Regions from separate parts of the Streptomyces sp. NPDC050504 genome, predicted to be linked through region 1. Evidence: riboswitches for the same ligand, from Rfam matches in the RefSeq annotation. Region 1 holds a riboswitch; each other region holds the start of a gene.
The links. Region 1 has a riboswitch for cyclic di-AMP ahead of ACIBNE_RS36695 (M23 family metallopeptidase). Riboswitches for the same ligand answer to the same signal wherever they lie in the genome.

Region 1 (6,943 bases):
CGACGGGCTTGACGGCGGCGGTGCGGCGGGCGAGGCGGGTGAACTTGCGGGGGTTGCCGATGGACTCGAGGTACAGCAGGACGACGTCGGTGTTCGGGTCCTCGTATCCGTACTGGAGGAAGTCGTTGCCCGAGACGTCGGCGCGGTTGCCCGCGGAGATGAACGAGGAGAGTCCGGCGCCGCGCCGGTGCAGTCCGGACAGCAGGGCGATGCCGATGGCGCCCGACTGGGTGAACAGTCCGATGCGGCCGCGGGCGGGGGACTGCGGGGCGAGGGAGGCGTTGAGCCGGACCTCTTCGGCGGTGTTGATGATGCCGAAGGCGTTGGGGCCGATGAGGCGCATGCCGTACGAGCGGACCTGGCGGACGAGGGCGCGCTGGCGTTCGCGGCCCTCGGCGCCGCTCTCGGCGTATCCGGCGGAGAGGACGACCAGTCCCTGTACGCCGTGCTCGCCGCACTCCGCGACGGCTTCGGGCACCCGTTCGGCGGGGACGGCCACGACCGCGAGGTCGACCTGTTCGGTGACCTCTGCGAGGGAGCGGTGGGCGGGGACGCCGTCGAGTGCGGTCAGGTCGTCGGGGAAGGCGCGGTTCACCGCGTACGTACGGCCGGTGAAGCCCGATTCGACGAGGTTGCGCAGAGCCGTGCGGCCGACGCCGCCGGGGGCGCGTCCGGTGCCGATGACGGCGACCGATCCAGGGGCGAGGAGGCGCTGGACGGAGCGGGCCTCCGCGCGCTGCTCCCGGGCGCGCTGGACGGCGAGGGATTCGGCGGTGGGTTCGAGTTCGAGGGTGAGGTGGACGGAGCCGTCCTCGAAGCTGCGCTTCTGGGTGTACCCGGCGTCCGTGAAGACCTTGATCATCTTGCTGTTGGCGGGCAGCACCTCGGCGGCGAAGCGCCGGATGCCGCGCTCGCGGGCGACGGCGGCGATGTGTTCCAGGAGCGTGGAGGCCACTCCCCTGCCCTGGTGGGCGTCCTGGACGAGGAAGGCGACCTCGGCCTCGTCGGCGGGCGCGGACGCGGGCAGGCCCCGCTCGTTGATGCGGTCGTAGCGGACGGTGGCGATGAACTCGCCGCCGATGGTCACGGCGAGCCCGACCCGGTCCACGTAGTCGTGATGGGTGAAGCGGTGCACGTCCTTGGCGGAGAGCCGGGGGTAGGGCGCGAAGAAGCGGTAGTACTTGGACTCGTCCGAGACCTGTTCGTAGAAGCTGACCAGCCGTTCGGCGTCCTCGGTGGTGATGGGCCTGATGCGCGCGGTTCCGCCGTCGCGGAGCACGACATCGGCTTCCCAGTGGTCGGGGTACGCATGGGCCGACGGGGTCTGCATGGGGCCAGCGTACGGCGCGGTCACGAGTCGCGGAGAGGGGGCGGCCGGGGCAAGGTGGGGAGGGCCGAAGGGCGGTCGGAACCGGGCTGAAGGGCTGTCCGGCAGGGGCCGAAGGTCGGTCGGAGCACAGCGCAACACATGAGAGACTGGTCTAGACAACCGCTTGAGACTTGAAGGGCAACACCATGGCTGAGCGCCGCGTCAACGTCGGCTGGGCCGAGGGCCTGCACGCCCGCCCCGCGTCCATCTTCGTCCGTGCCGCCACGGCCTCCGGCGTTCCTGTGACGATCGCCAAGGCCGACGGCAACCCGGTCAACGCCGCCTCCATGCTCGCGGTGCTCGGTCTGGGCGCGCAGGGCGGCGAAGAGGTCGTGCTGACCTCCGACGCCGAGGGCGCAGAGGCCGCGCTGGACCGTCTGGCGAAGCTGGTCGCCGAGGGCCTGGACGAGCTCCCCGAGACCGTCTGAGTGACCTTCAGGGGTCTCGCACCCCGCGCACGGGCCGCGCCGCCCGGGACGACGTCCCGGGCGGCGCGGCTCTTTCGTGCCCGTGGGGGGCTGTGTGCTGTACGGAAATCCAGTGCGGGCACCGTACGGAAATCCAGCGCGGCCACAATTGACCGCACCCCCAAATTGCGCACCCCGAAATGGCGCACCCGAATGAGGCACCCGGAAATTCGAAATCGGGCGCGCACGCATTGCCGCGTCTTCGTGTTCTCGGGCGTCTCTTTTGTACGACACCCGTGTTAAGCGCGCGCACCGACCGTGTTGACGGCGTGTTGCGAAGTCCTCGCGGCGGTCCGCAGCCGGTGCGCGCCCACCGCGCGCTCGGCGTGCAGCGCCACCAGGGCCCGCGCCCGCTCCGCGTCGCCGCGCGCCACCGCGTCCACGATCGCGCCGTGCTCGGCCCAGGACTCCACAGGACGGGCCGGCTGCTCCACCGCGTACATCCAGGCGATCTTGTGCCGGAGCTGGCCGAGCAGCGCGGTGAGCCCCTGGCTGCCGGACGCCTGGGCCAGCGTCTCGTGGAACCAGCCGCCCAGTGACCTCAGGTCCTCGCCCCGGCCCGCCCGCTCCTGGCCGAGCCGCACCAGCCCGCGCAGCACCTTCAGGTGCGCGTCGGTGCGCCGTCGGGCCGCGCGCGCCGCGCCCAGCGGCTCCAGCAGCATCCGCATCTCCAGCAGGTCGGCCGCGTCCTGCTCGGACGGCTCCGCGACGCACGCGCCCGCGTGCCTGCGGGTGGTCACGAAGCCCTCCGACTCCAGGGTGCGCAGCGCCTCGCGGACCGGGACGCGGGAGACCCCGTACCTCTTCGCGAGGAGTTCTTCCGTGAGCCGGCTGCCGCGTTCGTAGACACCGGAGACGATGTCGGCGCGGATCGCCGTACAGACCGAATGGGCCGGAATGCGCATGCCTCAACCTCCGCATTCATTCGTTTCGGTGACTCTAGAACAAAGTGCGGGAATTTCCGACGGCCACCGGGAATTCTGCGGCTTCTTTTCGCCGGTCGGCTCGCGCGCGGCGGGATCGGCGCGCACGCGCCGAAGGCCCCGGCTCCGGGAGGGGAGCCAGGGCCTTCGGGGAGGACGTGCTTCGGGGGCGGACCGCCGTCAGACGTTCACGCCGTGCGAGCGCAGGTACGCGACCGGGTTGATGTCCGAGCCGTAGTCGGGGCTCGTACGGGCCTCGAAGTGCAGGTGCGGGCCCGTGGAGTTGCCGGTCGAGCCGGAGACGCCGATCTGCTGGCCCGGGGTGACGCTCTGGCCGACCGAGACGGTGATGGCCGAGAGGTGGCCGTACTGCGTGTACGTGCCGTCGTTCATGCGGAGCACGACGTTGTTGCCGTACGCGCCGCCCCAGCCCGCCTCCACGACGGTGCCCGAGCCGACGGCGACGACGGTGCTGCCGGAGGCGGCGCGGAAGTCGACACCGGAGTGGCTGCCGGATGACCAGAGCGAACCGCCGGTCTTGTAGCCGGTGGTGACGTTCGAACCGGCGACGGGGAGCTGGAAGGAGTTCAGGCGCTTGCGCTCGGCATCGCGGGCGGCGCGCTCCTTGGCGGCACGGATCTCCTTGGCGCGGGCCTCGGCCTTGCGCTTGGCCTCCGCCTTGGCACGGGCCTCGGCCGCGGCCTTCTCGGCCGCCGCCTGCTGGGCCTCGGCCTGGGCGTCGATCTGGTCGGCGAGGGTGTCGCCGATCACGATGGCCTGGCCGATGCCGGTGTCCTCGACGGAGGGGGTCCCGGTGTCCGCGGCGAGCGCCGGGGAGGCGAGGCCGCCGACGACTCCGGTGGTGGCGAGGGCCGCGACACCGACGACCTGCGCGCTCTTGCGCGTCAGTCGGCTGGGGGCACGGTGCTTCCCGGTGGCACGGGTGAACGCCATGAAGTGGCTGGTCCTTTCCTTCCTTCTCGCCTACCGGGTTAGCTGACGGGTTCGGAGCAGGAAGGTCTCCTACGGTCGCCCCTGCGACAGGACTTCCGATTCACCCCAGGGACTGAGTGGGTCCCCGGCTCCCCAGGCTCGCGCCTGACGGGGACTCGGCGATGACTGCTCCCGGTGCCGCGGGTGCGGCGGGTGCATCTGGCGGGGCAGCAGGAAGGACGCTAAGCGGCTCGTCTTTCAATCACCAAACAGAGACGCCTTTTTGTAGCGCACGCCACAGGGCAGAGGGGCAACCTCCCTGATAAACCGGACAAAAGGGAAGGGTCTCGACGTATCACACCGTCGAGACCCTTCCCCAGGACTCCGTCGAACCGGTCCGTAATTGGCCGGTTCCAGCCCGTGAGCGGTCGGCGATCAGCCCGTGACGACCGTCACTTCACCGATGCCCAGCGCCTTGACCGGCTCCGCGATCTGCGCCGCGTCGCCCACCAGGACCGTCACCAGACGGTCCGCCGGGAAGGCGCTCACCACGGCGGAGGTCGCCTCGACGGTGCCCGTCTCGACGAGGCGCGCGTACACCTGCGCCTGGAAGTCGTCCGGCAGGTACTGCTCGACCTGGTCGGCCAGCGTGGCGGCGACGGAGGCCGCCGTCTCGTACTTCAGCGGGGCGACGCCCACCAGGTTCTGCACGGCGACGTCGCGCTCGGCGTCGGTCAGGCCGTCGGCCGCCAGCGTGCGCAGCACCTTCCACAGGTCGTCCAGCGCGGGCCCGGTGGACTCGGTGTCCACCGAGCCGCTGATGGCGAGCATGGCCGCGCCCGTGCCGTCGGCCGACGAGCGCAGCACCTGGCCGAAGGAGCGCACGCCGTAGGTGTAGCCCTTCTCCTCGCGCAGCACCCGGTCGAGCCGGGAGGTGAGCGTGCCGCCCAGGCAGTACGTGCCGAGGACCTGCGCGGGCCAGACCCGGTCGTGCCGGTCGGGCCCGATGCGGCCGATCAGCAGCTGCGTCTGTACGGCCCCGGGACGGTCCACGATCACCACGCGGCCGGTGTCGTCCGCCGTGATCGGCGGGACGGTGCTGCGCTCGGCGGTGTCGGCCGTCCAGGCACCCAGGGTTTCCGCGAGCAGCGCGGGCAGGTCGACGCCCGCGAGGTCGCCGACGATCACGGCGGTGGCCGTCGAGGGGCGGACGTGCGCCTCGTAGAAGGCGCGGACGGCCGCCGAGTCGATCCGGGCGACGGTCTCCTCGGTGCCCTGGCGGGGGCGCGACATCCGGGACTCGGCGGGGAACAGTTCCTTGGAGAGCTGCTTGGCCGCGCGGCGGGCCGGGTTGGCCGCCTCGTGCGGGATCTCGTCCAGCCGGTTGCGCACCAGCCGGTCGATCTCGTCGTCCGCGAACGCGGGGGCGCGCAGCGCCTCGGCGAGCAGCCCGAGCGCCTTGGCCAGACGGGAGACCGGGACCTCCAGGGAGACCCGGACGCCCGCGTGGTCGGCGTGCGCGTCGAAGGTGGCGCCGCACCGCTCCAGCTCGGCGGCGAACTCCTCGGCGGAGCGCTTGTCGGTGCCCTCGGTGAAGGCACGCGCCATGATCGTGGCCACGCCGTCCAGACCGGCGGGCTCGGCGTTCAGCGGGGCGTCGAGGCAGATCTCGACGGCCACCACCTGCTGGCCGGGGCGGTGGCAGCTGAGCACCGTCAGACCGCCCGGCAGCGCGCCGCGCTCGGGCGCGGGGAAGGCCCACGGGGTGGCGGGGCCGGCCGTCGGCTGCGGGTGGAACTCCATGGACACGACGGCCTCGGTCACTGGTCCGCCCCCTCTTCTTCCTCGGTGTCGTTCTTGGCCGGGAGCGGCTCGTACACCAGCACCGCCCTGTTGTCGGGCCGCAGGCGCGCGGCCGCGGCCTCGCGGACCTCGTCCGCCGTGACGTCCAGGACGCGCTGTACGGCCGTCAGCGCCAGCTGCGGGTCGCCGAACAGCACCGCGTACCGGCACAGTTCGTCGGAGCGGCCCGCGACCGTGCCGAGCCGGTCCAGCCACTCGCGCTCCAGCTGGGCCTGGGCGCGCTCCATCTCCTCGGGCGTGGGGCCCTCTTCTGCGAAGCGGGCCAGCTCCTCGTCGACGGCGGCCTCGATGTCGGGCACGTCGACGCCGCCGGAGGTCTTCACGTCCAGCCAGCCCAGCGAGGGGGCGCCCGACAGCCGCAGCAGGCCGAAGCCCGCGGCGACGGCCGTGCGGTCGCGGCGCACCAGGCGGTTGTGGAGCCGGGACGACTCGCCGCCGCCCAGCACGGTCAGCGCCAGGTCGGCCGCGTCGCACGCGCGCGTGCCGTCCTCGGGGAGGCGGTAGGCGGCCATCAGGGCGCGGGCCGGGACCTCCTCGTGGACCTCCTCGCGCAGCTGCTCGCCGATGATGTCGGGCAGCGATCCGTCGCGCGGGGGCTGCTTGCCGTCGTGGGACGGGATGGAACCGAAGTACTTCTCGACCCAGGCGAGCGTCCGCTCGGGGTCGATGTCGCCGACGACCGACAGGACGGCGTTGTTCGGCGCGTAGTAGGTGCGGAAGAACGCGCGGGCGTCCTCCAGCGTGGCGGCGTCCAGGTCGGCCATCGAGCCGATCGGGGTGTGGTGGTACGGGTGGCCCTCGGGGTACGCGAGGGCCACCAGCTTCTCGAACGCCGTGCCGTACGGCACGTTGTCGTACCGCTGGCGGCGCTCGTTCTTGACGACGTCCCGCTGGTTCTCCATCGACTCGTCGTCGAGCGCGGCGAGCAGCGAGCCCATGCGGTCGGCCTCCAGCCAGAGCGCGAGCTCCAGCTGGTGCGCGGGCATGGTCTCGAAGTAGTTGGTGCGCTCGAAGCTGGTGGTGCCGTTGAGCGAGCCGCCCGCGCCCTGCACCAGCTCGAAGTGGCCGTTCCCCTTCACCTGCGCGGAGCCCTGGAACATCAGGTGCTCGAAGAGGTGAGCCAGTCCTGTACGGCCCTTGACCTCGTGGCGCGAACCCACGTCGTACCAGAGGCAGACCGCTGCGACCGGGGTCAGGTGGTCCTCGGAGAGCACCACGCGCAGGCCGTTGGCCAGCTTGTGCTCTGTCGCTGTCAGGCCGCCGGAACCGGCCTGCGCTGTGGCCGTGTGACCCATGGGCATGTACGTCCCTTCGATCGCGATGTGGAGAAGTCCTGCCACTGTATGCAAGCGCACCGACGCCTGGCGAAGTTCCCGGTTCCCCGGCCC
Region 2 (6,943 bases), on a different contig from region 1:
AGGAAGAAGCGGTCCCCCGACGCGCGGAACGCGGCGAGGTTGTGCAGCCCGTACTGGATCTGGCCCACCGGGTGGTCGTGCAACTTCCCGTCCCGCGAGAACATCCGCACGCCCGACGCGTCGTGCGGATCGGTGTCCGCCCGCTTGGCCCGCCTGCCGCGCCACGGCTGGAGCGCGTCCGGCACGTCGGTCGAGCAGCGGTAGCCGTCGGTGCGGAAGCCGACCGGCAGCCCGGCGACGGACCGCCGGGAGGACGGCGGCACGGCGGGCTGCCCTCCTCCCGGGGACGCCGTGCCGCGCAGCGCGGCGGCACCGATCCCGGCACCGACCGCGCCCAGGGCGGCGACGGCGCCGCCCGCCCACCGGAACGCCTTCCGCCGACCTATGTTCCCGTCCATGCAGACATCCCCCCGTAAGACACCAAGCGATCAAGCACACATGTTCGCCTGCTCCTTGTTGCCCGGTGCGGGCGAGGGGGTTCACGGGGCGAGCGCGCGGATCCGGGCGGCGCGCACCCCTATTCCTTCCGAATCGTTGGTCGAATCAGTGGCCCGAGCCACTGCGACTGCCTAACATCGATCAACGCAAGGCACTTGTGCACCGAAGCACAAACCATGCCGGGAGGCCCCTTTGCACCGCCGTCGTCGCACTGCGCTCTCCGTCTCCGCCGCGCTCATCGCCGCGGCCCCCCTCCTCGCCGCCTGCGGCAACGAAGCACACCCCGGCGCGGCAGCCGTCGTCGGCGGTGACCGCATCGAGGTGTCGGCGCTCCAGTCCGAGGTGAAGGTCGTGCGCGCGGCGCAGCGCGACTCCCCGGACGCCGCGCAGCTGATCAAGGACACGGGCCGGCTCAGCCGGGCCAAACTGCACGGCATGATCTTCGACCGGATCCTGGACAGGGCGGCCGACGACGCGGGCGTCGAGGTCAGCCGCAGGGAGGTCCAGGAGGGCAGGTCCGCGCTCTCCGCCCAGTCCGGCGGCGAGGAGCAGTGGGCCGCGATGATGCTCCAGCAGCGCGGGGTCGCCCCTGGCCAGCTGAACGGCGCGGTGCGCGAGCAGGTCCAGCTGGCGAAGCTGGCGCAGGCGCTCGGCGCGGACCTCCAGACGCCGCAGGGCCAGCAGAAGGTGGGCGACGCGCTCGCCGCGGCGTCCAAGGCGCTCGACATCGACGTGAACCCCAGGTACGGCGCCTGGGACGACCAGAAGATCCAGCTGGGCGACTACCGGGCGCCGTGGATCGCGCGGTCCGGCAAGGCGTAGGTTTCGGGGCGTGAACCCCGAAACGCATCCCGCCCCCGCCGTCACCGCCGCCCGCATCGTCCTGCTCACCTCCAGCCACCGGGTCGCGCCCGGACTGCTGTCCTGGCCGGCCTGGCGGACGCTGCGCGCGGCGGACCTCGTGCTGTGCGCGGACGCGGAGCACCCGCAGCTGCCGTACCTCGTGGAGGCGGGCGTCGCGGTCGAGGTCGCGGCGCCCGGTGCGCGGGAGCTGGTGGACGCGGCGGGCGACGACCGGACCGTCGTCGTCCTCGTCGGCGGCGAGGGCGACCGGGCCCTCACGGACGGCCTGGCGCGGCTCGCGGGCTCGGGCCGCGAGCGGATGCCCGAACTGGAGCTCTTGCCCGGCTCGTACGACCTGCCGGGCGCGCGGCTGCTCGACCTCGTGGAGGTCATGGACCGCATCAGGGAGGCCTGCCCCTGGTCCTCCCAGCGCACCCACAAGGACCTCGCGAAGTACGGGATCGAGGAGGCGTACGAACTCGTCGAGGCGATCGAGGAGGGGGACCGGGAGTCGCTGCGGGAGGAGCTGGGCGACGTCCTGCTCCAGGTCGTCTTCCACGCCAGGATCGCGCAGGAGCACGCGGAGGAGCCGTTCTCCGTGGACGACGTCGCGGCGACGATCGTGGAGAAGCTGATCCACCGGCATCCGCACGTCTTCGGCGACGAGACCGCGCGGACGCCGGAGGACGTGAAGGCGCACTGGCTGCGGACGAAGGCGATCGAGAAGCAGCGGGATTCGGTGACGGACGGGGTGCCGCTGGCCCAGCCGGGGCTCGCCCTGGCCGCGAAGCTCGCGGGGCGGGCGCGGACAGCGGGCCTTGAGGTCCCGCTTCCCGAGGGCGAAGGGGTGGGGTACGCCCTGCTGCGCCTGGCGGCGGGGGCGGAGGCGGAGGGCACGGACCCGGAGGCGGCGCTGAGGGCCGCCGCGCGGGCCTACCGGGACGCGATCAGAGCGGCGGAGTAGGGGGTACGGGTCGGTTCCCGGGGGTCCCCGCGCCCCTTCAGGGGCGCGGGGAACTGCGCGAGGGTGGGGCACACGCCGCGCGTACGGGCAACGGCACCCGCAAGGGGCGGTACCCCTCCTCCGCCGGATACGGTCAAGAGCGTGTCCGAGAACCATCCGTCCCCCGCCCCGGAACTCTTCACCTGGGAGTTCGCCACCGACCCCTACCCCGCGTACGCCTGGCTCCGCCAACACTCCCCGGTGCACCGCACCACCCTCCCCAGCGGCGTCGACGCCTGGCTCGTGACCCGTTACGCGGACGCCCGCCAGGCCCTCGCGGACCAGCGGCTCTCCAAGAACCCGGCCCACCACGACGAGCCCTCGCACGCCCGGGGCAAGACGGGCATCCCGGGGGAGCGCGGCGCCGGTCTGATGACGCACCTGCTGAACATCGACCCGCCGGACCACACCCGGCTGCGCCGCCTCGTCTCGAAGGCGTTCACGCCCCGTACCGTCGCGGAATTCGAGCCCCGCGTGCAGGAGTTGGCCGACCGCCTGATCGACGCCTTCGAGGCGAAGGGCGAGGCCGACCTCATCCACGACTTCGCGTTCCCGCTCCCCATCTACGCGATCTGCGACCTGCTGGGCGTCCCGCGCGAGGACCAGGACGACTTCCGCGACTGGGCGGGCATGATGATCCGGCACGCCGGAGGCCCGCGCGGCGGCGTCGCCCGTTCCGTCAAGAAGATCCGCGCGTACCTCGCCGAACTGATCCACAAGAAGCGGGCGGCCCTCGGCGACGACCTGATCTCGGACCTCATCCGCGCGTCCGACCACGGCGAGCACCTCACCGAGAACGAGGCCGCCGCGATGGCCTTCGTGATCCTGTTCGCCGGCTTCGAGACGACCATCAACCTGATCGGCAACGGCGTCTACGCCCTGCTGCGCAACCCGGAGCAGCGCGCCCTCCTCCAGGACTCCCTCGCGCGCGGCGAGAGCGACCTGCTCGCCACCGGCGTCGAGGAACTGCTGCGCTACGACGGCCCGGTGGAGCTGGCGACCTGGCGGTTCGCCACCGAGGCGCTGACGCTCGGGGGCGCGGAGATCGCCGCGGGCGACCCCGTGCTCGTCGTGCTCGCCGCCGCCGACCGCGACCCTGAGCGCTTCCCCGACCCGGACGCGCTGGACCTCGCGCGGCGCGACAACCAGCACCTGGGGTACGGGCACGGCATCCACTACTGCCTGGGCGCCCCGCTCGCCCGCCTCGAAGGCCAGACCGCGCTCGCGACGCTCCTGGGGCGCCTTCCCGACCTGCGGCTCGCGGTGGATCCGGCCGATCTGCGGTGGCGCGGCGGCCTCATCATGCGCGGACTGCGGACGCTCCCGGTGGAGTTCACGCCGCCTCAGAAGTGACGGTCCGTCACTTCTGTGACTTTCGCGTTATCCCGGCTGCATCGACTTGTGACAGGAGTTCGAATGCCGCTACGTTCGCCGTTCGGCTCATCCGTCACGCGAAAGGCCAACCGCATGCGCTCCGGGAACGGTAAACACCGTCGCCCCCGACAAGCCCCCGCCATAGTCGTCGCGGCCGGGGTCACGGGCTCAGCCATCGCCATTCCGCTGCTCGGCGCGTCCGGCGCGAACGCGGCGGACGCCGACACCTGGAACAGGGTCGCCGAGTGCGAGAGCGGAGGCGCCTGGAGCGCCGACTTCGGCAACGGCCTCTACGGAGGGCTCCAGTTCTCCCAGGCGACCTGGGCGAAGTACGGCGGCACGGCGTACGCCGAGCGCCCCGACCTCGCCAGCCGCTCGCAGCAGATCGCGGTCGCCGAGAAGGTGGTGGCCGCCGAGGGCCCGATGGCGTGGCCCGGCTGCGCGGTCATCTCGGGGCTGAAGAAGGGCGACCGCACGGACCCCGGGGTGGACCCCGGCGCGACCCCGGCCCCGACGACGCCCGCCAAGCCCGCCGAGCGGTCCGAGGAGGCACCGGCGAAGCCGGGCGAGGCGCCGAAGCCGACCGGCTCGAAGGCCGCCGAGCCGCCCGCGGCCCCCGCCGACGAACCGGCCGCTGGCAAGCACCGGGGCAGTCCGAGCCCGGAGGAGCCGCCCGCGGCGCCCGACGCGGCGCAGGACGGGCGCTCCACGGACCCCAAGGCCTCCCGGGGCTCGTCGGGCCGTCACGCGGCGCCCACGACGCCCGCAGCCCCGAAGGACTCGGCCGCGCCGACCAATCCGGATGCGACGGACATTCCGCCCGTAACGTCCGTGCCGGGCGAGGGTGACGGCTCGGCACCTGACGCGGGGTCGGGCGGGGAGGCCCCGGCGCCCGCCGACGGCGAGTACACCGTGCGCCCCGGCGACAACCTCTGGAGCATCGCGGACGAGCACCGGGTGCCCGGCGGCTGGCCCGCGCTGTACGAGGCGAACCGCGCCGAGCTCGGAACCGATCCGGACCTCATCCTCCCTGGCCAGAACCTGGAATTGGGCAAGGAAGCCGCCAAGAAATAACCGGGAATGTCCCAGTTCGCGCAAGTGAGACATGAGTCTCTCCGCCCCAACTGGCGCGTCCCGCCCGGCGGCTCCGTCCGCATCGCCCCTCACCTGCGGAAACGGGAGTTCCCCGAGGGCAAGTAGGGGTGTTAAGTCCCCGATGTTCCTCTTTGAACATCGGGGACTCATGTGATTACGGTCTTAACCGCTCGCCACTGCGGGCCCCGTCGACCGGTACGCCAAATCCTGCCGCCGGTCGGAGGGAACAGTCGACGCGTCATGCGCCGTAGGCAGGAGCGGGGGACCCAAGGTAAGCGCCGGCCCCGCCCGTTGAGGGTGGACCGGCTTGGGGTGAAGCCGCGCGCTAGGTCGCGCGGCCGGGCAATTCTTCATCGGCCCGAACCCGACAGCTCACCTCGTCGGCGTCGGTGAGGAGCACTCTCATGCTGCGTAAGTCCAAGGGCAAGCACCGTCGTCCCTCCAAGGCCGTCCGCGTCGCCACGCTGGCCGGCGTCACCGGTGCCGCCGTCGCCGCCCCGCTGATGGCCGCGGGCTCGGCGTCGGCCGCCACCTCCGCCGAGTGGGACCGCGTCGCACAGTGCGAGTCCGGCGGCAACTGGTCGATCAACACCGGCAACGGCTACTACGGCGGCCTGCAGTTCTCGCCGTCCACCTGGGCCGCGTACGGCGGCACGGCGTACGCGCCCAACGCCCACCAGGCGTCGAAGTCCCAGCAGATCCGCATCGCCGAGAAGGTCCTCGCGGGCCAGGGCAAGGGTGCGTGGCCGAGCTGCGGCGTCGGCCTGTCGCGCGCCTCGTACGACGGCGGCGGCTCCTCCGAGCAGCGCCAGCAGCCGCAGAAGCAGCAGCGCCAGCAGTCCACCCAGCAGAAGTCGCAGCCGCAGAAGCAGCAGACGCAGCAGCGCTCCCAGAAGTCCGAGCAGCGCTCGGACCGCTCGGTGCGCCCGTCCGCGCCGACGAAGGTGCTCAAGGGCGACGGCGAGTACAAGGTGAAGCCGGGCGACACGCTCAGCAAGATCGCCAAGGCGCACGGGGTGAAGGGCGGCTGGAAGGCCCTCTTCGACCTGAACAAGGACGTCGTCCGCGACGCGGACGTCATCTACGTGGGTCAGCAGCTCCACCTCCGCTGACCCCTCCGGAGCGACCCCGGCCCCGGCGCGCCTTCCCCCGAGCGCGCCGGGCCGGGGTCTTCCGCTGCCCGGGGCGTCCTCGGTTACCCATCGGTACAAGGTGTGACGTTTGTCCCGGGACAGGCCCATTCGGCACCGTTTTCATCCCAGGACCCGGGCACCGGCTGGCCGATGCCCCGGAGCCGGTTAGGCTCTTGTCGCAAGGCCAAAGAGACCCTGCACTTCAAGCGTCACATCCCAGAAGGAGATGCTCGTGCCGTCCATCGACGTCGTCGTAGCCCGGGAAATCCTGGACTCCCGAGGCAACCCCACGGTCGAGGTCGAGGTCGGCCTCGACGACGGCAGCACCGGTCGTGCCGCCGTCCCGTCCGGCGCCTCCACGGGCGCCTTCGAGGCCATCGAGCTTCGTGACGGCGACCCCAACCGCTACCAGGGCAAGGGTGTCGAGAAGGCCGTCCTCGCCGTCATCGAGCAGATCGGCCCGGAGCTCGTCGGCTACGACGCCACCGAGCAGCGCCTGATCGACCAGGCCATGTTCGACCTGGACGCCACCGACAACAAGGGCTCGCTGGGCGCCAACGCCATCCTCGGCGTCTCCCTCGCCGTGGCGCACGCCGCCTCCGAGGCCAGCGACCTCCCGCTGTTCCGCTACCTGGGCGGCCCGAACGCGCACCTGCTGCCCGTCCCGATGATGAACATCCTGAACGGCGGGTCCCACGCGGACTCCAACGTCGACATCCAGGAGTTCATGATCGCCCCGATCGGCGCGGAGTCCTTCTCCGAGGCGCTGCGCTGGGGCACCGAGGTCTACCACACCCTCAAGAAGGTACTGAAGGGCAAGGGCCTGTCCACCGGCCTCGGCGACGAGGGCGGCTTCGCCCCGAACCTGGACTCCAACCGCGCCGCGCTCGACCTCATCCTGGAGGCCATCAAGCAGGCCGGTTACGTCCCCGGCGAGCAGATCGCGCTCGCGCTCGACGTCGCCGCGTCCGAGTTCTACAAGGACGGCAAGTACGAGTTCGAGGGCAAGTCCCGCTCGGCCGCCGAGATGACCGAGTACTACGAGGAGCTCGTCGCG
Region 3 (6,943 bases), on a different contig from region 1:
CTGTAGGCGATTCGCGGCAGACTGTAGATTACCGGCGTTCTCTTCGAGTCCTCGCAGGTCGTTTGCGGCAGATCGCAGCATGCTGGCGTTATCCTCCAAGCCGCCAAGGTCGCGTGCCGCAGATTGCAGGGCCCACACTGCGTCAGGGTCAATGCCGAAACCGTGGACGCGAGGGTCGGAGAGCTCGTCAAGCAGTACGCGCAGCGTGTTTGCTGCTTCCGGTGCGATCCTGGCCAACTCCGTGAGCGCATCACTCGTCTCATCGAGAAACGATTCAAACGATTCGCTGACAAGCTCCCGGAATCTTTCTTCTGTGAGCCCTCGAAGCCCTTGAAGTGCGGCTATGCCAGCTGACTCGCGTTCGTTCTTCCAGGCTTCAAGCACCTTGATTGTGTATTGGTCGCTGTCTCGGCCGTCCACGCGGACGTGATGTGCCTTGCAGAGCAACAGGAGGTTCTTGAAGTCGTTCTTCTCTTCGAGGGTTAGGGTCTGGTCGAAACGCTTTCCTCCTGAACTCACGGCACGGATGTGTGCGATTTCCAGGTTAAGGATGTGTTCGCCGTCAACCAACTTCGTCACTGGCTCATCGCAACTTGGCCAGTAGCAAGTTCCCCGACATAAAGACATCAATGCCGCGTGAGTTCCTGGTGTGTACTTCCGAATCTCACCCATTGGCCTGCCCCTAGGTCCCTATGAGGATGAGGATCCTAGACGTCACCCACTGGCAGCACATTTGCCCTTTTCTTGCCAAGTAGGCGTAACTCGCCATCCACGCGAGGTCAGGTGTGGGTGCCTTCGGTGCGCTACTCCGCTGCCATCGCGTGTCCGCGCGTCGCCAGGGCTGGCAGAGCCGCATCCGGGCGCAGCCGCCGCGAGGAAGCGAGCAGCACGGCAAGCGCCGAGCCCGCCACCATGACGCCCCCCGTAACAAATGCACCGCGAGGCGATGCGTTGACCAGCAAGGGAAGGAGCAGCATCCCGGCCGTGCCACCCGTACGGATCACGGTTTGATCCACGGCCATTAGGCGCAGTCGCTCGGTCGGCGGGAACATGCCGAGGTGCGTCCGCAGGGTGACACTCGTCGCCGGGGTGACCAGACCGGTGAGCAGCGCGAGCAGGATCAGCGCAGGAAGGTGCAGCACCAGGCCCATGCACATGGTCGCTGCGCCTTGCACCGCCCATGCACCGCAGTAGACCGCCAACCAGCCCTCCGAACGGCGGTTGCTCGCCAGCGGGTTACCCAACAGGGCTCCGATTCCCACGGCCGCCGTGACGATCCCGTACACACCTGCCCCGGCGCCGTAACGGGTCGCCAGCAGTGCGGGCATGCCAACCGCCGTTACCGCCGAGCAGAACAGCGCGACGCCATGCACACCGATGGCCAGTCCGACACGGGGATGCGCCCGCAAGACCGGCCAGGCCGGCACCGACTCCCCTGGCCGAACCGGTGCTTCGCCAGCCGTGGTCGCGATACAGCGCGCCAGCCACCCGAGCGCGACCGCCGACACCGCGAACGTCACCCCGTTCAGTGCGAAGAGCTGCACCTCGGAGACGACCAGGAGCAGCAGCCCGATACTCGCCGGGCCCGCGATCCGGGCGATCCGGCCCGTGAGGTCGAGCAGCCCCGTGATCTGTTGCACCTTTTCCGGCTCGACCAGGTCGGGCACCAGGGCTCCGAGGTTCGGATCGAACAGCGCACCCAGTGTGCCGAGCACCAGCACGCCGACAAGCAGCGCAGCGATGCCGTGGCCGTCCGGTGACCACAGGAACGGCAGCGCGACCGCCACCGCACCCCGCGCCCCGTCCACTAACGCCAGAGACCCGAACGAGGAGAACCGGGCAACCACGTGTCGGCCGACTGTCCCGAGCGCGATGTACGGCACAGACTCGGCGACTGCCACCAGGCCCATGAGCGAGGCCGATCCGGTCGACGCGTATACGACCCACATGACTGCGAGCGCATACAGCCGATCACCCAGGACGGACAGGCTCTGTGCCAGCCACAGCACCAGTACGGGCCGCTGCCGCAGCAGCCGCAGGTAACCCATGAGCCCTCCGGGCCGAGACGTGCCAGACCGGGAGCAGTAACCCCAGTCGAATCGGCGCTCACACTAGGGCCAGGGACCACAGCGGAGTTGGGGTTCCCAGGTGCTTCACACGATCGCGGCACAGACGTCCGGCAACGTGCGTATCGAGTCCTGCTGCGAGTGTCTGTGCCAGCTGTGGCCCGGGTGAAGCCAAGAGATGTACCGACCTGGCAGCGCCCCCAGCGCGCCTGTCTGCGCCCTCCCCCGCCAGGTAGTCGCGCAGTACGGTCCGCGAGCATGAGGGGGATTCGCACCTATTGGGGATTCGTGGCTCTTGCCGCGTTGATCGTTGCGTGGGGCAACAGCGACTCGGTGCCACTGATTGCGACTCTGTCGCTCGCCGTTACGGCCTATGCGCTCTTTCAGGTTCCCGTGTGGTGCGGAGCTGTGAATCGAGACGGTCGCACCTACTGCCGGAAGAACGCGTCAGGCATTTTGATGGGGTGCAGCCTGCGTCAGCACCGCTGGCAGAAGATGAAGATGATCGTGCTGCGCAGCAAGGTGGGGGATGTCTCCAGGGCCGTGTTCCCTACGGCCAAGGAAAAGTTCGCTGCGTTCCTGGCTGTGGGTGGGTTAGCTTCCGCAGTCGCAGCGGTCATCGTCCCGGTGATCACTGGGTAGGGCCGAGGCGGATCACGGTAACGGCCCATCCGCCCATGTCAGCACCGTCAAAGTGCGGGAGCGATGCGGGAGCGGACTCCCTTGGATCACCCCCTCGCGGACTCCCCGAGACCACCCCACCTGGACGAGGTACAGCCTCTGACCTGCGCAGGAGTCCGCGAGCGGGATCAAGATCCTCCGAGCTGGACGATCTCCTTTCGACTTTTAATCCGTTGGTTGTCGGTTCGAGTCCGACATGGCCTACCGACCGGAGGGTCGTCACCGACCCTCCGAACCGCACGCACCGCGGCCCGACCGGGACTTCCCGGTCGGGCCGCGGTGCGTTGCCCCGGCGCGGGGTGCTCGCGAGCCCGGTGCGCGCCCATGAGTTCTGACGGGTGCCTGCTGGGCGTCTGACGGGTGCCCGGCGGGTGCCTAGCGGGCGCCCAGCAGGTGCCCGGTGGGTCCCTTTCGGACCCGTCCCGCGCCACCCCGCCGAAACGTGGTTTTGATCTTGCTCCGGATGGCGTAAGGTTGTGTTCACCGACGCGGGGTGGAGCAGCTCGGTAGCTCGCTGGGCTCATAACCCAGAGGTCGCAGGTTCAAATCCTGTCCCCGCTACTGAAGACGAAAGCCCGGATTCCCAGGAATCCGGGCCTTCGTCGTGTCCGTCCCCCGGTTGGCCGACGCGGGCTCGCCGTACGGCGCTCCTGCGGACAGCCTGGACGGGGCGCGGTACCGTCCGCGGCCGTGCGCGGAGCGAGCGGGAGATCACCGGTGGGGCAGAGCGAACGGAGCGGCGAGGAGAAGAGCACCGGAAGGCTCCGGCGGTTCGTGCGGGTGCTGCCCGCCCTGATGATCGTCATCGGGTACCTCTTCGACTCGCTCACCCCTCCCGCGTACACCGCGTCCCCGATCTTCGCCGCCGCGCCCCTCGTCGCCGCCCCCTTCTTCTCGCTGCGCGTCACCGCGCTCACCGGCTTCGCCGCCGTGCTCGCCGTGTTCCTGCTCGACCTCGCCGACCACGGCTCCGGCCAGGTGCAGGCGATCACCGAACTGCTGACCGTCCTCACCGTCGCCGCGCTCGCGCTGCTCATCAACCGCGTCGTGCGCCGCAGCGGCGAGCGCCTCGCCTCCGCGCGCGTCATCGCCGAGACCGCGCAGCGCGCCGTGCTGCCCACGCCCGCGGAGCGCATCGGCGGGCTACAGGTCGCGGCGCGGTACGAGGCGGCGCAGGCGGACGCGTTCATCGGGGGCGACCTGTTCGCCGTGCAGGAGACGCCCCACGGGGTGCGGCTCGTCGTCGGGGACGTGCGCGGCAAGGGGCTCGGCGCGGTGGAGGCGGTCGCCGTCGTCATCGGCGCCTTCCGGGAGGCCGCCGAGCAGGAGAGCTCGCTGGAGGCCGTCGCCGGACGGCTGGAGCGGGCGCTCGCCCGCGAGGGCACGCGGCGGGACGGCCTCGACGCCTTCGAGGGGTTCACCACCGCCGTGCTCGCGGAGGTCCCGCGCGGCGAGGGGGTCGTACGGCTGGTCAACCGCGGCCACCCCGAGCCGCTGCTGCTGTACGCGGACGGGGCGGCCGAACTCCTCGAACCGGGCGAGCACGCGCTGCCGCTGGGCATGGGCGACCTGGGGACGTGGCCGGACCGCTCCGACGTGCGGCCGTTCCCCGCCGGCGCGACGCTGCTCTTCTACACCGACGGGCTCTCCGAGGCGCGGGACGCGGCCGGGGTCTTCTACGAGCCTGCCGCCCGCCTCGCCGGGCGGATCTTCCCCGGGCCCGAGGAGCTGCTCGACGCGCTCACCGACGACGTCCGGCTGCACACGGGCGGCGGGGGCTCGGACGACATGGCGCTGCTCGCGGTGGCGCGCCCGGGAGCGGGCCAGCCCGAGCGGCGCACGACCGTGAAGATCGTCAGCAACGGTACGTAGTCGAAGGGCACCGCTGCGCATAACATTTGACACAACGTCAGAAACCGACCTGTTGCCGGTGTGGATCGAGGGGCACTCAAATTGCCGGGTTTAGGGGTCCTTTGTAGCCATAAGTTCTGGCCGATCCGATGAACGATCAGTGGGAACAGCTTGGAATTCCGTTCGTGTGTCTATTAACGTTCGATAACGCAGCGCGGTCGTCCCAGCCGTCGCAAGAGACGGCGCCGCGCGCGAACGCCGAATTCCGCAAGGGAACCGGGGAACCAATCCTTGGGGTGAATCGGGTCGAACGTGACCCGTAGGAGACCTTCCTGCTCCGAACCCGTCAGCTAACCCGGTAGGCGTGAAGGAAGGAAAGGAGTGCGCCTCCGTGGCGTCCAACAGTCCTGCTCCCGAAGCTCCCTTCGCGACCGGTTTCTCCGGATCCGCCGGTCCGTCGGACGTTCCCGGGGGTGAGGACGAGCGCAGCTGGGGCGAGTGGAACCCGACCGCGGAATCGATTCGTCCGGTCCGCGGCAAGCACCGTGTCGCCAAGCAGCGCGGGCTCGCCCGCAGCTCCACCGTCCTCGGTGTCGGCGTCATCGCGGCCGTCGGCGCGGGCGGCATCGCCACCGCGCAGGACAAGCCCCCGGTCTCCATCACCCTTCCCGACCTGCCGGTCGTCGGCGCCCTCTTCGAGGAGGAGCCGGACGCCAAGACCGAGGCCGCCCAGGCCGCGGACGCCGCCCCCCTCTCCACCGCGGGCGTCACCACCGCCGAGGCGCAGCAGGGCAGCACCGACGCGGGCGAGGCGCTGCGCGCCAGGATCCTCCAGCAGGCCGAGCAGCAGCAGGCGAGCGCCGACGCGCAGGCCGGGGCCGCCGCGAAGGCGGCCGCGGAGAAGGCGGCCGCCGAGCAGGCCGCCAAGCAGCAGAGCGAGGCCGAGAAGAAGGCCGCCGAGGCGAAGCGCAAGGCCGAGGAGGCCGCCAAGGCCAAGGCCGAGGCGGAGCGCCTGGCGAAGCTCGCCGCGAGCTTCTCGCTGCCCCTCTCCTCGTACTCCATCACCGCCGTCTACGGCCAGTCCGGCTCCATGTGGTCCTCGGGCCAGCACACCGGCCTGGACTTCGCCGCCCCCAGAGGCACCCCGCTCAAGGCCGTCCACAGCGCCACGGTCAAGTCGGCCGGCTGGCACAACTCGTACGGCTACCTCACCGTCCTGGAGCTGGAGGACGGCACCGAGGTCTGGTACGCCCACCAGTCCTCGATCTCCGTCAGCGTCGGCCAGAAGGTCAGCACCGGCCAGGTCATCGGCAACGTCGGCGCGAGCGGCAACGTGACCGGCGAGCACCTGCACATGGAGGTGCACACGCCGGGCGGCGGCGGCATCGACCCGGGCGCGTGGCTGCGCTCCAAGGGCCTCACCTACTGAGGTCCCCCGCTCTTCCGAGCCACCGGCGGCTCTGGCGCTCACCCCCCGACGCCAGAGCCGCCGGTTCTTTCGTGCGGTGTGTACGGGTCGTGAAATCGCGCTCAGGACGGGCGCGCGCCGGAATAGCGCGGCTCCCGGGCGAGGTTGATCCGCTCATGACCACACTTCGCCGCCTCGGCGCCTCCGACCTCGCCGTCTTCCCGCTTGCCCTCGGCGCCAACGTCTTCGGCTGGACCGCGGACGAGGAGCAGTCGTTCGCGGTGCTCGACGCGTACGCCGCCGCGGGCGGCAACTTCATCGACACCGCCGACTCCTACTCCGCCTGGGTCGACGGCAACGAGGGCGGCGAGTCCGAGACCGTCATCGGCAACTGGCTGGCCTCGCGCGGCAACCGCGACGACGTCGTCATCGCCACGAAGGTCGGGGCGCACCCCGAGTACAAGGGGCTCGCGCCCGCGACGGTCAAGGGGGCGGTCGAGGAGTCGCTGCGGCGGCTGCGCACCGACCGCATCGACCTCTACTACACGCACTTCGACGACCCCGCCGTGCCGGTGGAGGAGATCGTGACGGCGCTCGACCAGCTGGTGCGCGAGGGCAAGGTGCGGGAGGTCGCCGCGTCGAACATCTCGCCGGAACGGCTCCGTGACTCGCTGGACTTCGCGGACCGCGAGGGCCTCGCCAAGTACGTGGCCCTCCAGCCGCACTACAACCTCGTGTCGCGCGACACCTACGAGGGGCGGCTCCAGGAGACCGCGTCCCGCGCGGGCCTCGCGGCGGTGCCCTACTACGCGCTCGCCGCGGGCTTCCTGACGGGCAAGTACCGGGAGGGCGCGCGGGTGGAGAGCGCGCGGGCCGCGGGGGCCGGCAAGCACCTGGAGACCGAGCGGGGGCGGCGGGTGCTCGCGGCGCTGGACGG
Region 4 (6,943 bases), on a different contig from region 1:
GAGCGCGAAGGCCGCGGCGGTGCTGCTGATCTTCCTGTTCCGAAGACGGGACTTCACCGGGATCGTGGACGGCGTGGTCGTCGCGGGCTTCACCGCGACGGGCTTCGCCTTCACCGAGAACATCCTCTACCTCGGCAACGCGTTCGGCGAGGACCAGGAATTCGGGACGAGCGGCTTCGAGTCGGTGACCGCGGCGACGTTCTTCGTGCGGATCGTCATGTCGCCGTTCGCGCATCCGCTGTTCACGGTCCTGACCGGCATCGGCTTCGGCATCGCGGCGGGGGCCGCGGCAACCGGGGCGGCCGGGCGCGGCCGCCGAATACGCCGCTGGGGGCTGCCGTCGCTCGGTCTGGTGCTGGCGATGGGCGTGCACGCGCTGTGGAACGGCTCGGCCGCCGCGTTCGGCCCGTACGGCTTCTACATCGTCTACGCCGGTTTCATGGTGCCCGCCTTCGCGCTGCTGACCTGGCTCGCGGTCTGGACCCGGCAGCGGGAGCTGCGCACGGTCGGTGCGCGGCTGCCCGAGTACGCGGCGGCGGGGTGGCTGCAGCCGCTGGAGCCGATGGCCCTGTCGTCGATGAGGGCGCGGCGCGTGGCGCGGGAGTACGCGCGGCGGGCGTACGGCCCCGCGGGCACGGGGTCCGCGGCGGCGCGGACGGTCGCGGAGTACGAGGGGTACGCGACGGCCCTGGCGTTCCTGCGGCACCGGGCGCACCAGGGGGCGGCGGGGGCGGAGTTCGTCGCGCGCGAGCAGGAGCTGCTGCGGTGCTTGTGGGAGCGGCGGGGGGTGGCGGGGCCCGCACTGGTCCATGCGGCGCGGGTCACCGGGCGGGTGGTGTGGGTACCGGCGCAGGGGTACGGGATGGGGGCGCCCGTGCCTCATCAGAGGGCGCCGCATCCGGGGGCGGCGTACCCCGGGGCGGCGTACCCGGGGGCGCCTTACCCGTACGCCGGGTACAACCCGTACCGCGCGTAGCCCGGGAGCGTCAAAGGAGCGCGCGGTTCCCCGCGCCCCTGCACGGGTCGCGGGTAACTGCGCGGGAGCGGGGCACCCGCCCCCTTACGCGGACGCCCTGTTCAGCGCCCCGACCTCCGCCTCCGTCAGTTCCAGCTCCGCGACGGCGAGCAGCGCCGGCAGCTGCTCCGGCGTCCTCGCCGAGGCGATCGGCGCGACCACCGTCGGCCGCGCCGCCAGCCACGCGAGCGCGACGCTCGCCACCGCGGCCCCCCGCTCCCGCGCGATCCCGTCCAGCGCCGCGAGCACCCGCCGCCCCCGCTCGGTCTCCAGGTGCTTGCCGGCCCCCGCGGCCCGCGCGCTCTCCACCCGCGCGCCCTCCCGGTACTTGCCCGTCAGGAAGCCCGCGGCGAGCGCGTAGTAGGGCACCGCCGCGAGGCCCGCGCGGGACGCGGTCTCCTGGAGCCGCCCCTCGTAGGTGTCGCGCGACACGAGGTTGTAGTGCGGCTGGAGGGCCACGTACTTGGCGAGGCCCTCGCGGTCCGCGAAGTCCAGCGAGTCACGGAGCCGTTCCGGCGAGATGTTCGACGCGGCGACCTCCCGCACCTTGCCCTCGCGCACCAGCTGGTCGAGCGCCGTCACGATCTCCTCCACCGGCACGGCGGGGTCGTCGAAGTGCGTGTAGTAGAGGTCGATGCGGTCGGTGCGCAGCCGCCGCAGCGACTCCTCGACCGCCCCCTTGACCGTCGCGGGCGCGAGCCCCTTGTACTCGGGGTGCGCCCCGACCTTCGTGGCGATGACGACGTCGTCGCGGTTGCCGCGCGAGGCCAGCCAGTTGCCGATGACGGTCTCGGACTCGCCGCCCTCGTTGCCGTCGACCCAGGCGGAGTAGGAGTCGGCGGTGTCGATGAAGTTGCCGCCCGCGGCGGCGTACGCGTCGAGCACCGCGAACGACTGCTCCTCGTCCGCGGTCCAGCCGAAGACGTTGGCGCCGAGGGCAAGCGGGAAGACGGCGAGGTCGGAGGCGCCGAGGCGGCGAAGTGTGGTCATGAGCGGATCAACCTCGCCCGGGAGCCGCGCTATTCCGGCGCGCGCCCGTCCTGAGCGCGATTTCACGACCCGTACACACCGCACGAAAGAACCGGCGGCTCTGGCGTCGGGGGGTGAGCGCCAGAGCCGCCGGTGGCTCGGAAGAGCGGGGGACCTCAGTAGGTGAGGCCCTTGGAGCGCAGCCACGCGCCCGGGTCGATGCCGCCGCCGCCCGGCGTGTGCACCTCCATGTGCAGGTGCTCGCCGGTCACGTTGCCGCTCGCGCCGACGTTGCCGATGACCTGGCCGGTGCTGACCTTCTGGCCGACGCTGACGGAGATCGAGGACTGGTGGGCGTACCAGACCTCGGTGCCGTCCTCCAGCTCCAGGACGGTGAGGTAGCCGTACGAGTTGTGCCAGCCGGCCGACTTGACCGTGGCGCTGTGGACGGCCTTGAGCGGGGTGCCTCTGGGGGCGGCGAAGTCCAGGCCGGTGTGCTGGCCCGAGGACCACATGGAGCCGGACTGGCCGTAGACGGCGGTGATGGAGTACGAGGAGAGGGGCAGCGAGAAGCTCGCGGCGAGCTTCGCCAGGCGCTCCGCCTCGGCCTTGGCCTTGGCGGCCTCCTCGGCCTTGCGCTTCGCCTCGGCGGCCTTCTTCTCGGCCTCGCTCTGCTGCTTGGCGGCCTGCTCGGCGGCCGCCTTCTCCGCGGCCGCCTTCGCGGCGGCCCCGGCCTGCGCGTCGGCGCTCGCCTGCTGCTGCTCGGCCTGCTGGAGGATCCTGGCGCGCAGCGCCTCGCCCGCGTCGGTGCTGCCCTGCTGCGCCTCGGCGGTGGTGACGCCCGCGGTGGAGAGGGGGGCGGCGTCCGCGGCCTGGGCGGCCTCGGTCTTGGCGTCCGGCTCCTCCTCGAAGAGGGCGCCGACGACCGGCAGGTCGGGAAGGGTGATGGAGACCGGGGGCTTGTCCTGCGCGGTGGCGATGCCGCCCGCGCCGACGGCCGCGATGACGCCGACACCGAGGACGGTGGAGCTGCGGGCGAGCCCGCGCTGCTTGGCGACACGGTGCTTGCCGCGGACCGGACGAATCGATTCCGCGGTCGGGTTCCACTCGCCCCAGCTGCGCTCGTCCTCACCCCCGGGAACGTCCGACGGACCGGCGGATCCGGAGAAACCGGTCGCGAAGGGAGCTTCGGGAGCAGGACTGTTGGACGCCACGGAGGCGCACTCCTTTCCTTCCTTCACGCCTACCGGGTTAGCTGACGGGTTCGGAGCAGGAAGGTCTCCTACGGGTCACGTTCGACCCGATTCACCCCAAGGATTGGTTCCCCGGTTCCCTTGCGGAATTCGGCGTTCGCGCGCGGCGCCGTCTCTTGCGACGGCTGGGACGACCGCGCTGCGTTATCGAACGTTAATAGACACACGAACGGAATTCCAAGCTGTTCCCACTGATCGTTCATCGGATCGGCCAGAACTTATGGCTACAAAGGACCCCTAAACCCGGCAATTTGAGTGCCCCTCGATCCACACCGGCAACAGGTCGGTTTCTGACGTTGTGTCAAATGTTATGCGCAGCGGTGCCCTTCGACTACGTACCGTTGCTGACGATCTTCACGGTCGTGCGCCGCTCGGGCTGGCCCGCTCCCGGGCGCGCCACCGCGAGCAGCGCCATGTCGTCCGAGCCCCCGCCGCCCGTGTGCAGCCGGACGTCGTCGGTGAGCGCGTCGAGCAGCTCCTCGGGCCCGGGGAAGATCCGCCCGGCGAGGCGGGCGGCAGGCTCGTAGAAGACCCCGGCCGCGTCCCGCGCCTCGGAGAGCCCGTCGGTGTAGAAGAGCAGCGTCGCGCCGGCGGGGAACGGCCGCACGTCGGAGCGGTCCGGCCACGTCCCCAGGTCGCCCATGCCCAGCGGCAGCGCGTGCTCGCCCGGTTCGAGGAGTTCGGCCGCCCCGTCCGCGTACAGCAGCAGCGGCTCGGGGTGGCCGCGGTTGACCAGCCGTACGACCCCCTCGCCGCGCGGGACCTCCGCGAGCACGGCGGTGGTGAACCCCTCGAAGGCGTCGAGGCCGTCCCGCCGCGTGCCCTCGCGGGCGAGCGCCCGCTCCAGCCGTCCGGCGACGGCCTCCAGCGAGCTCTCCTGCTCGGCGGCCTCCCGGAAGGCGCCGATGACGACGGCGACCGCCTCCACCGCGCCGAGCCCCTTGCCGCGCACGTCCCCGACGACGAGCCGCACCCCGTGGGGCGTCTCCTGCACGGCGAACAGGTCGCCCCCGATGAACGCGTCCGCCTGCGCCGCCTCGTACCGCGCCGCGACCTGTAGCCCGCCGATGCGCTCCGCGGGCGTGGGCAGCACGGCGCGCTGCGCGGTCTCGGCGATGACGCGCGCGGAGGCGAGGCGCTCGCCGCTGCGGCGCACGACGCGGTTGATGAGCAGCGCGAGCGCGGCGACGGTGAGGACGGTCAGCAGTTCGGTGATCGCCTGCACCTGGCCGGAGCCGTGGTCGGCGAGGTCGAGCAGGAACACGGCGAGCACGGCGGCGAAGCCGGTGAGCGCGGTGACGCGCAGCGAGAAGAAGGGGGCGGCGACGAGGGGCGCGGCGGCGAAGATCGGGGACGCGGTGTACGCGGGAGGGGTGAGCGAGTCGAAGAGGTACCCGATGACGATCATCAGGGCGGGCAGCACCCGCACGAACCGCCGGAGCCTTCCGGTGCTCTTCTCCTCGCCGCTCCGTTCGCTCTGCCCCACCGGTGATCTCCCGCTCGCTCCGCGCACGGCCGCGGACGGTACCGCGCCCCGTCCAGGCTGTCCGCAGGAGCGCCGTACGGCGAGCCCGCGTCGGCCAACCGGGGGACGGACACGACGAAGGCCCGGATTCCTGGGAATCCGGGCTTTCGTCTTCAGTAGCGGGGACAGGATTTGAACCTGCGACCTCTGGGTTATGAGCCCAGCGAGCTACCGAGCTGCTCCACCCCGCGTCGGTGAACACAACCTTACGCCATCCGGAGCAAGATCAAAACCACGTTTCGGCGGGGTGGCGCGGGACGGGTCCGAAAGGGACCCACCGGGCACCTGCTGGGCGCCCGCTAGGCACCCGCCGGGCACCCGTCAGACGCCCAGCAGGCACCCGTCAGAACTCATGGGCGCGCACCGGGCTCGCGAGCACCCCGCGCCGGGGCAACGCACCGCGGCCCGACCGGGAAGTCCCGGTCGGGCCGCGGTGCGTGCGGTTCGGAGGGTCGGTGACGACCCTCCGGTCGGTAGGCCATGTCGGACTCGAACCGACAACCAACGGATTAAAAGTCGAAAGGAGATCGTCCAGCTCGGAGGATCTTGATCCCGCTCGCGGACTCCTGCGCAGGTCAGAGGCTGTACCTCGTCCAGGTGGGGTGGTCTCGGGGAGTCCGCGAGGGGGTGATCCAAGGGAGTCCGCTCCCGCATCGCTCCCGCACTTTGACGGTGCTGACATGGGCGGATGGGCCGTTACCGTGATCCGCCTCGGCCCTACCCAGTGATCACCGGGACGATGACCGCTGCGACTGCGGAAGCTAACCCACCCACAGCCAGGAACGCAGCGAACTTTTCCTTGGCCGTAGGGAACACGGCCCTGGAGACATCCCCCACCTTGCTGCGCAGCACGATCATCTTCATCTTCTGCCAGCGGTGCTGACGCAGGCTGCACCCCATCAAAATGCCTGACGCGTTCTTCCGGCAGTAGGTGCGACCGTCTCGATTCACAGCTCCGCACCACACGGGAACCTGAAAGAGCGCATAGGCCGTAACGGCGAGCGACAGAGTCGCAATCAGTGGCACCGAGTCGCTGTTGCCCCACGCAACGATCAACGCGGCAAGAGCCACGAATCCCCAATAGGTGCGAATCCCCCTCATGCTCGCGGACCGTACTGCGCGACTACCTGGCGGGGGAGGGCGCAGACAGGCGCGCTGGGGGCGCTGCCAGGTCGGTACATCTCTTGGCTTCACCCGGGCCACAGCTGGCACAGACACTCGCAGCAGGACTCGATACGCACGTTGCCGGACGTCTGTGCCGCGATCGTGTGAAGCACCTGGGAACCCCAACTCCGCTGTGGTCCCTGGCCCTAGTGTGAGCGCCGATTCGACTGGGGTTACTGCTCCCGGTCTGGCACGTCTCGGCCCGGAGGGCTCATGGGTTACCTGCGGCTGCTGCGGCAGCGGCCCGTACTGGTGCTGTGGCTGGCACAGAGCCTGTCCGTCCTGGGTGATCGGCTGTATGCGCTCGCAGTCATGTGGGTCGTATACGCGTCGACCGGATCGGCCTCGCTCATGGGCCTGGTGGCAGTCGCCGAGTCTGTGCCGTACATCGCGCTCGGGACAGTCGGCCGACACGTGGTTGCCCGGTTCTCCTCGTTCGGGTCTCTGGCGTTAGTGGACGGGGCGCGGGGTGCGGTGGCGGTCGCGCTGCCGTTCCTGTGGTCACCGGACGGCCACGGCATCGCTGCGCTGCTTGTCGGCGTGCTGGTGCTCGGCACACTGGGTGCGCTGTTCGATCCGAACCTCGGAGCCCTGGTGCCCGACCTGGTCGAGCCGGAAAAGGTGCAACAGATCACGGGGCTGCTCGACCTCACGGGCCGGATCGCCCGGATCGCGGGCCCGGCGAGTATCGGGCTGCTGCTCCTGGTCGTCTCCGAGGTGCAGCTCTTCGCACTGAACGGGGTGACGTTCGCGGTGTCGGCGGTCGCGCTCGGGTGGCTGGCGCGCTGTATCGCGACCACGGCTGGCGAAGCACCGGTTCGGCCAGGGGAGTCGGTGCCGGCCTGGCCGGTCTTGCGGGCGCATCCCCGTGTCGGACTGGCCATCGGTGTGCATGGCGTCGCGCTGTTCTGCTCGGCGGTAACGGCGGTTGGCATGCCCGCACTGCTGGCGACCCGTTACGGCGCCGGGGCAGGTGTGTACGGGATCGTCACGGCGGCCGTGGGAATCGGAGCCCTG

Region 2: it holds a riboswitch for cyclic di-AMP, as region 1 does, so the genes downstream of both, ACIBNE_RS06455 (transglycosylase family protein) here and ACIBNE_RS36695 (M23 family metallopeptidase) in region 1, are expected to answer to the same signal.
Region 3: it holds a riboswitch for cyclic di-AMP, as region 1 does, so the genes downstream of both, ACIBNE_RS15290 (M23 family metallopeptidase) here and ACIBNE_RS36695 (M23 family metallopeptidase) in region 1, are expected to answer to the same signal.
Region 4: it holds a riboswitch for cyclic di-AMP, as region 1 does, so the genes downstream of both, ACIBNE_RS11435 (M23 family metallopeptidase) here and ACIBNE_RS36695 (M23 family metallopeptidase) in region 1, are expected to answer to the same signal.

What each region holds. Positions count from the first base shown of each region.
Region 1 covers NZ_JBITHO010000013.1:124,093-131,035, reverse strand. The annotation lists gene ACIBNE_RS36710 (GNAT family N-acetyltransferase) at 1-1,330, opposite strand, end outside; gene ACIBNE_RS36705 (HPr family phosphocarrier protein) at 1,516-1,797, shown strand; gene ACIBNE_RS36700 (GntR family transcriptional regulator) at 2,076-2,741, opposite strand; gene ACIBNE_RS36695 (M23 family metallopeptidase) at 2,940-3,713, opposite strand; cyclic di-AMP (ydaO/yuaA leader) riboswitch at 3,726-3,884, opposite strand; gene ACIBNE_RS36690 (M16 family metallopeptidase) at 4,128-5,495, opposite strand; gene ACIBNE_RS36685 (M16 family metallopeptidase) at 5,513-6,856, opposite strand.
Region 2 covers NZ_JBITHO010000002.1:111,914-118,856, reverse strand. The annotation lists gene ACIBNE_RS06480 (D-glucuronyl C5-epimerase family protein) at 1-398, opposite strand, end outside; gene ACIBNE_RS06475 (SurA N-terminal domain-containing protein) at 631-1,260, shown strand; gene ACIBNE_RS06470 (nucleoside triphosphate pyrophosphohydrolase) at 1,271-2,245, shown strand; gene ACIBNE_RS06465 (cytochrome P450) at 2,387-3,637, shown strand; gene ACIBNE_RS06460 (transglycosylase family protein) at 3,752-4,732, shown strand; cyclic di-AMP (ydaO/yuaA leader) riboswitch at 4,987-5,154, shown strand; gene ACIBNE_RS06455 (transglycosylase family protein) at 5,158-5,865, shown strand; gene eno (phosphopyruvate hydratase) at 6,113-6,943, shown strand, end outside.
Region 3 covers NZ_JBITHO010000003.1:977,019-983,961, forward strand. The annotation lists gene ACIBNE_RS15265 (hypothetical protein) at 1-579, opposite strand, end outside; gene ACIBNE_RS15270 (MFS transporter) at 804-2,048, opposite strand; gene ACIBNE_RS15275 (hypothetical protein) at 2,325-2,708, shown strand; tRNA gene ACIBNE_RS15280 (tRNA-Met) at 3,235-3,308, shown strand; gene ACIBNE_RS15285 (PP2C family protein-serine/threonine phosphatase) at 3,465-4,619, shown strand; cyclic di-AMP (ydaO/yuaA leader) riboswitch at 4,845-4,978, shown strand; gene ACIBNE_RS15290 (M23 family metallopeptidase) at 4,990-6,027, shown strand; gene ACIBNE_RS15295 (aldo/keto reductase) at 6,183-6,943, shown strand, end outside.
Region 4 covers NZ_JBITHO010000003.1:20,178-27,120, forward strand. The annotation lists gene ACIBNE_RS11425 (PrsW family intramembrane metalloprotease) at 1-976, shown strand, start outside; gene ACIBNE_RS11430 (aldo/keto reductase) at 1,061-2,005, opposite strand; gene ACIBNE_RS11435 (M23 family metallopeptidase) at 2,161-3,198, opposite strand; cyclic di-AMP (ydaO/yuaA leader) riboswitch at 3,210-3,343, opposite strand; gene ACIBNE_RS11440 (PP2C family protein-serine/threonine phosphatase) at 3,569-4,723, opposite strand; tRNA gene ACIBNE_RS11445 (tRNA-Met) at 4,880-4,953, opposite strand; gene ACIBNE_RS11450 (hypothetical protein) at 5,480-5,863, opposite strand; gene ACIBNE_RS11455 (MFS transporter) at 6,140-6,943, shown strand, end outside.